2 regions of the Actinoplanes sp. L3-i22 genome follow, and region 2 is predicted to be linked to the other one. Evidence: predicted binding sites of a transcription regulator. Region 2 holds the regulator's gene; the other holds the start of a gene.

Region 1 (3,587 bases), 2.1 Mb from region 2:
GCTCTTTGAAACCGCCGGGCTGTCGGGCTGTCGCTGCGGGAGCTGTTGGTCAGAGCAGGGAGCGGCCGCAGAGCAGGCAGATCAGGATCAGCGCGATCGCGCCGGCGACCAGGCCGACCCCATAGGTCACGGTCCGCGCCGAGCCCTCGGCCTCGTCGATCGCGTCCATGTCCTGGGGTGGCATGTGGCGTGGCGGGGGTGGCGTGGCGATCGTCGGCGGGCGCCAGTGCGGCGACGGCGGGTCCGTCCGGGGCGGGCCGGGATAGGCCGGCGCCTCGGGGGTGGCGGGCTGGTCCTGAGGCGGGCGGCCGAGCGACTCGGCGCCGGGCTCGGGCCGCTGCCAGTACGCGTCGCCGTCCGGTCCACTGGTGGGGGAGCTCACGTTCACCGACGGTACAGCCGGAGGGGGACGACGGCCGAAGCGATGTCGGCTTACCCTTCTAGGCGTGGACATCCTCGATGGCCCCGAGCGGGACAACGACGCCGAGCGCGTGGTGGATTTCGAGTCGGAGGAAGAGCCGCTGCTGCCCGACCAGACTCGTGACGACACCGAGCGTGGCTGGGGTGAGCGTGGCACCTCCAACGACGATCGCCTGCTCGAGGACCGCCCGCCGCACTGGGGCTGACATTCCGGCATCTCGCCGGCTCACCGACGGGTCGCGTTGACCCGTCGGCGGTCGTGTTTCACCCGCTCTCGCCCGCGCGCAAGTTTCCGCGCGGGCGATCACCCGCGCGGAGCAGGCTGGGCTTCGCTCCCGCGCGGGCGTCGGCATGCGGGTTTCGGCCCGGACGGCGCAGGCTCGGCTTCGGTCGTGCGCGGGTGTCAGTGCGGACGGCGCAGGCTCGGCTTCGGTCGTGCGCGGGTGTCAGTGCGGACGGCACAGGCTCGGCTTCGCTCGTGCGCTGGTTTCCGCGTGCACGGGTGTCAGCCGGGACGGATCAGGATGGCGAAGCCGTGGCCCTGCCCGGCGACCGCCTGCCCGGCCTGCTCTGGAGCGAGCGCCAGCAGCAGCCCACCGGTCATCGGATCATCGGCGCCGGTCACGTCGAGGACCAGCGCGGCGCTCGCGATCCGGGTGCTGTCGCCCTCGTTGTCGAGCCGTAGCAGGTCGACCAGGTTGCCTGGGTGGACCAGGGACAGCGCGGTCGGATCGGCCAGTCGCACCGGCACCCCGACCCGCCCCGTGGGGATCGCCGGTCTGCCGCTGACCTGCGGCGCGGCGCCCCGGTCAAGAGCGGCCGCAGCGGTGCTCCCGGCGGCGGCGGTGCTGTCGGCAGCGGCCGTCGCGGCGGTGACCGGAACCGCGCACGGCTCGACCGCCGAGCGGAACCAGACCAGGCCGGCCGCAGTGACCAGCAGGACCGCTATCGCGGCGAGCCGCAGCAGACCGCCCCGGCTCGGGCGCCATCGCACCGGATCCAGACGTTCGCCCTGATCGCGGGATCTTCCCATCGCTCCGCCTCCCTGCCCTTGGCGATGTTCAGGCGGGCGAGGCTAGGCGAAATCCGGAACGGCCGCGGCCGGCCCTGTGGACAACTTCGCGCTGTGGATAACCGAAGGCGCGGCGTCCGGCGGGGCTAGGTTTGGCTCACGCGCGGCGAGGCCGATTTTTGACAAGACAACAGCGATTTGGGTACGACGAAGGGCGTGCCGTGATCCGGCACGCCCTTGCGTTCACAGCGGTCAGGAGGCCGCGGCGGCCTTCGCTCCGGAGCCGCCGCTGGAGCTCGACGACGAGGAGGACGAGGACGAGCCGCTGCTCGTGGACGACGAGGAGCTGCTGGTCGAGACGGCCGGGGCGGTCTCGGTCTTCTTCGCCGGGGTGTCGCCGGTGCCGCTCGGCTTCTCCGCGCCCGACTTCTCCGTGCCGGACTTCTCCGCGCTCACGTTGCCGGAGCGGGAGTCGTTGCGGTAGAAGCCGGAGCCCTTGAAGACGATGCCGACAGAGTTGAAGACCTTGCGGAGCTTGCCCTCGCAGTTCGGGCACTCGGTGAGCGCCGGGTCGGAGAAGGACTGCACGGCTTCGAGTTGCTCACCGCACTCGGTGCAGGCGTACTGGTAGGTAGGCACGGCTCCTCCGGATCTGTCGGCTGCTGGCACTCGCCAACTCCGAGTGCCAATGTTGCGGCATCGGAGGTCAATTCGTCCACTCCGGCCTCGGGCTGAGGCCCCGGCGTGCCTGCGGATGTGATGAACCACGCGCTCCCGGCCGGCAATCCCGGGGTGCGGCGGTTGTGACGAATCACGCGCTCCCGGCCGGCAATCCCGGGGTGTGACGGTTGTGACGAATCACGCGCTCGCGGTTTCGGTCCGCCGCCTGTGTAACGAACGACGCGCCCCCTAGGCGGGGCGAGGGGTGAAGCCGGCCGTGGGAGTGATCACGCCGTGGACGGGGCGGTCGTGGGGTTCGGCCGGGACCTCGTCGAGAGCTTCGTGGTCGTGCAGGAGCGCCACGACCAGTGGTCCGGGTGACCCGGCCGGGGTGAGCAGGCGGGACAGGGCCCGGTCGTAGGAGCCGCCGCCACGGCCCATGCGGAGACCGTCGCGGCCGACGGCGAGGGCGGGGACCAGGATCAGGTCCGCCGAGCGGAGAGCGGTCACGCCGAGCCGGGGGCCGATCGGCTCCAGGAGACCACGCCGGCCGGTGGTGAGGGTGCCGGTGTGCTCGGCCCAGTCCAGATCGTTGTCAGGTAGCAGGACCGGCAGGAGCAGGCGGCCGCCCGGGGGAAGGGCGGCGCGGAGTACGTCCGGCAGGTCGGGGCCACCGGGCTCGGATCCGGACGGGACGTAGGCGGCGAGGGTGGACGGGGTCTTCCGCCGTACGAGAGCAAGGGTTTGATCTTGAAGTTGACGGGCTGCGTCCGAGCGGTCGGTGGCCGAAAGCGATCGACGGGCGGTAAGTAGCTGTGTGCGCAGCGTGATCTTGTTGTGGGGTGATTTTTCCGCGGCGCCAGCTAAATCCGACATGCAACACCCCCTTTTGAAAAGCGGCAAACGGTGCACACTATGTCAGCATCGCTCCAAAGAGGCCACTCCCGGGAGGATGTGTGACATTACGTGGCCGACTCACCAGCGCCTTCCTGGTGGTCGTGCTCGGTCCGGTCCTGCTCGGTTCCATCTTCGTCGCGCTGACCGTCGCGGCGGTCAGCCGTGAGCGGACGAACGAGCGTCTCGATCATGCGGTGACGACCGTCCAGGCGGCGGTCGGGGCGATCTGTGGGCAATTGCAGGCGGCGGCCGACGCGGTCGCGGTGGTCCCGGCGGACGCGCGCGCCGCGGTCGCCGACCAGTTGATCGCCCGCGGTCTGGCCGTGGACATCCGGTTCACCGGCGCGGAGTCGGCCGGCCCGGCGGACCTGGCCCGGCGGGCCCGCGCCGCCGTGCCCCCGGAAGCCTCCCCGCCGGATGCGCCCACGCAGGCGGTGCCTACGCAGGGCGTCCCCACGCAGGGAGTGCCTGCGCCGGACGGGTCTGCGGCGGACGGGTCTGCGGCGGATGTGCCCATGCCGCGGATCGGGCTGCCGGGCGCGGTGACCGCCCAGGAGCCGGTGGTCCAGGTGGGCTGGCAGGACTGCGCCGCGCCGGG
Region 2 (3,587 bases):
CTACGCCCTGATCGTCGAGGACGGCACCCGGATGGCGGTCCGGATGCGCCGCGGCGAGCTGCCGTTCCCCTCCGACGACGTGGCCGCCGACCGTTATCTGGCCGCAGAGGAAAAACTGACAAAAGCCGGTTTTCACTGGTACGAGGTCTCCAACTGGGCCAGGCCCGGCGGGGAGTGCCGGCACAACCTGCGGTACTGGACCGGCGCCGACTGGTGGGGGCTCGGTCCCGGCGCGCACAGCCACGTGGGCGGGGTGCGCTGGTGGAACGTGAAGCATCCAACGGCGTACGCAAATCGCTTGAATGATGGTGTTTCTCCAGGTCACGGCCGAGAGCTCCTGACCGCGGGGGACCGGCACGTCGAGGACGTGATGCTCCGCGTCCGGCTGCGCGAGGGCATCGCCCTGGACCGTGTCGACGGCCCGGCGGCCGCCCAGGCGCTGGCCGACGGCCTGCTGGAGCAGGGTGCCTACGACGCCGGGCGGCTCGTGCTCACACTGCGCGGACGACTGCTGGCCGACGCGGTCATCCGCGACGTCGCGCCCTGACGGGGCGGACCCGGTGTCGTACTGTTTCGATTCCGCCATGGCTTTCCCGGCGGACCCGTTGCCGGAAAGAACCGTCGACGGTCGGTCCTTTCGATCATCGCGCTGCAGCCAGCGGCGACGTAGACTGGCACTCTGTCCGCGCGAGTGCCAGAGGGAGGGGTCATATGAGTCTTGATGACCGCAAGCTCGAAGTCCTGCGGGCGATCGTCGAGGACTATGTGAAGACCCGCGAGCCGGTCGGCAGTAAAGCGCTGGTCGAGCGGCATCAGCTGGGTGTCTCCTCGGCCACGGTGCGCAACGACATGGCCGTGCTGGAGGAGGAGGGCTACATCCGGCAGCCGCACACCAGTGCCGGCCGGGTGCCCACCGACGCCGGCTATCGGCTCTTCGTCGACCGGCTGACCAGGGTCAAGCCGCTCAGCCCGGCCGAGCGCCGGGCGATCGAGCGCTTCATGATCGGCGTCGTCGACCTCGACGATGTGGTGCATCGCACGGTCCGGCTGCTCGCCACGCTGACCCGGCAGGTCGCGGTCGTGCAGTATCCGAGCCTGTCCCGCTCCTCGGTGCGCCATCTGGAGCTCGTGCCGATCTCCACCACCCGGCTGATGCTCGTCATGATCACCGACACCGGCCGCGTCGAGCAGCGCCTGGTCGAGATGCCGGCCCCGGTGCCGGAGGGCGCCGTGTGGGATCTGCGACGCCGCGTCAACGAGAAACTTGCTGGTCAGCGCCTCGCCGACACCCCGCCCCTGGTGCAGACCCTGGTCGAGGAGTGCACCCCGGAGCGCCGCGGCGACATGGTCTGTCTGGCCACCGTGCTGCTGGAGACTCTGGTCGAACGGAGTGAGGAGCGCCTCGCACTCGCCGGGACGGCCAACCTGACTCGCGGCGGTGTGCTGGACTTTCAGGGCACGCTGCGCCCCGTCCTCGAAGCGTTGGAGGAGGAGGTCATCTTGCTCAAGCTGATCGGTGACCTCGAACCCAGCACCACCCGGGTCCGGATCGGCGACGAGAACGAGATCGACAACCTCCGGTCGGCCTCCGTGGTCAGCACCGGTTACGGACCGGGGGCCACGATCGTTGGTGGGCTCGGCGTGCTGGGGCCGACCCGGATGGACTACCCCGGCACCATCGCTACTGTTCGTGCAGTGGCACGCTACGTTGGCGACCTGTTGGCACAGAATTGACGGATCCGCGCAGACATTGAGGACTCCAAACCCCGTGGCCAAGGACTACTACGGAATTCTCGGCGTGAGCCGGGAAGCCACCGACGACGAGATCAAGCGCGCCTACCGCAAGCTGGCTCGGCAGTACCATCCGGACGTCAACCCCGATCCGGAGGCACACGAGAAGTTCAAGGACATCAACGCGGCGTACGAGGTCCTGTCCGACGACCAGAAGCGGCAGGTCGTCGACCTCGGCGGTGACCCGCTCGCGCCCGGCGGCGGCATGCCCGGCGGCGGCGCCGGCGGGGCCGGCCCGTTCGTCGGTTTCCAGGACATCATGGACGCGTTCTTCGGCACCGCGGCCGGCGGTGGCAGCCGTGGCCCGCGCCCGCGCACCCGGCCCGGCGCCGACGCGATCCTGCGCCTCGAGCTCGACCTGGTGGAGACCGCGTTCGGCGTCGAGGCGCCGATCACCGTCGACACCGCGGTGCTCTGCACCCAGTGCTCCGGCGCCGGCACCGCGCCCGGCACCCACCTGGCCACCTGCGAGGTCTGCGGCGGCCGCGGCGAGGTCCAGTCGGTGCAGCGCACCTTCCTCGGCCAGGTCGTCTCGTCCCGCCCCTGCCAGAACTGCCAGGGCCACGGCACGATCATCCCGAGCCCGTGCCCGACCTGCGCCGGCGACGGCCGGATCCGCACCCGCCGCTCGCTCACGGTCAAGATCCCGGCCGGCGTCGAGGACGGCATGCGCATCCGCCTGGCCCAGCAGGGCGAGGTCGGCCCGGGCGGCGGCACCGCCGGCGACCTCTACGTGGAAATTCACGAGCGCCCGCACGACGTCTACTCCCGCAAGGGCGACGATCTCCACTGCCGCGTCACGCTGCCGATGACGGCCGCCGCGCTCGGCACCCGGATGACCATCAAAACCCTCGACGGCGAAGAGAACATCGAGGTCAAACCGGGCACGCAGCCGGCCAGCACCCTTCGCATCCGCGGCAAGGGCGTGCCGCATCTGCGGGGCCAGGGCCGGGGCGAGCTCTTCGTGCACCTCGACGTCAAGACACCGACCAAGCTCACCGCCGACCAGGAGCGGATGCTGCGGGACTTCGCCAAGACCCGGGGCGAGGACGTGGCTGAGCTGAGCAAGCAGGGCGGCTTCTTCAGCCGGATGCGGGACGCTTTCAACGGGCATTGAGTTCTGAGCTTTTGGCTTTTAGCTTTTAGCGGACGCCGAGGGAGGGCATCGATCTTCGGATCGAGGCCCTCCCTGTTCAGTGCCACCCAAGAGGCCGCCGCAAGGTGAAGGCCGCCGCTCATGAGGCTGCCGCGGGGCAGGGGCCGCCGCCCATTCGGCGCTATTAGGCCGGGCTGCCGCCCATCCAAGATCAATTTCAAGATCTTTTTGCCTCGGTCCGCCGGGGTACAGATCGTCGCTCCCGCGGGGACCCTTCCGGGCCTCGCAAGGGCGCGGGGCGCCCAAAACGCGAGACCCTCCAGGGCGACGTCCGTGGCTGGGCACGGTTACCCCCAAACCCAAACCCCAGCCCCAGCCCCGGCCCAGCCCCGGCCCCAGCCCAGGCCCCGCCGGTCAGGTGTCCAGCCAGCGCCAGTTCAGTTCGTACACGGCCGGTGGCGGGCCGGGCAGCGCGCCGCCGGTCCGCAGGCCGTCGAGCAGGACGGTCAGACACCGGTCCCGAAGCTCGCCGGTGCGGGTGACGTCCGGAACGCGAACCGCCGCACACATCTCCAACAGCAGGGTCACGTCGGCGGCACCGATGTCCGGCCGCAGTCGTGGCCGGGCCCGTTCGAGCAGCCCGCCGGCAAGCTCGCCGGCCAGCTCCGCGTCGGTATTCATCTGCTCGGTGGGCGTGAAC

Evidence for each region. Region 2 encodes HrcA, which represses chaperone genes, less so after heat shock. Its sites were predicted from a motif close to GGTTNGCACNCTCNNNNNGAGNGTGCNAACC; they were not measured.
Region 1: the regulator HrcA is predicted to act here: its motif matches at 2,093-2,123, upstream of L3i22_RS50280 (FmdB family zinc ribbon protein).

Annotation. Positions count from the first base shown of each region.
Region 1 covers NZ_AP024745.1:11,347,379-11,350,965, reverse strand. The annotation lists gene L3i22_RS50295 (translation initiation factor 2) at 50-382, opposite strand; gene L3i22_RS50290 (hypothetical protein) at 447-626, shown strand; gene L3i22_RS50285 (hypothetical protein) at 926-1,453, opposite strand; gene L3i22_RS50280 (FmdB family zinc ribbon protein) at 1,685-2,071, opposite strand; gene L3i22_RS50275 (5-formyltetrahydrofolate cyclo-ligase) at 2,342-2,968, opposite strand; gene L3i22_RS50270 (diguanylate cyclase) at 3,049-3,587, shown strand, end outside.
Region 2 covers NZ_AP024745.1:1,424,664-1,428,250, forward strand. The annotation lists gene hemW (radical SAM family heme chaperone HemW) at 1-547, shown strand, start outside; gene hrcA (heat-inducible transcriptional repressor HrcA) at 712-1,734, shown strand; gene dnaJ (molecular chaperone DnaJ) at 1,769-2,908, shown strand; gene L3i22_RS06620 (TetR/AcrR family transcriptional regulator) at 3,302-3,587, opposite strand, start outside.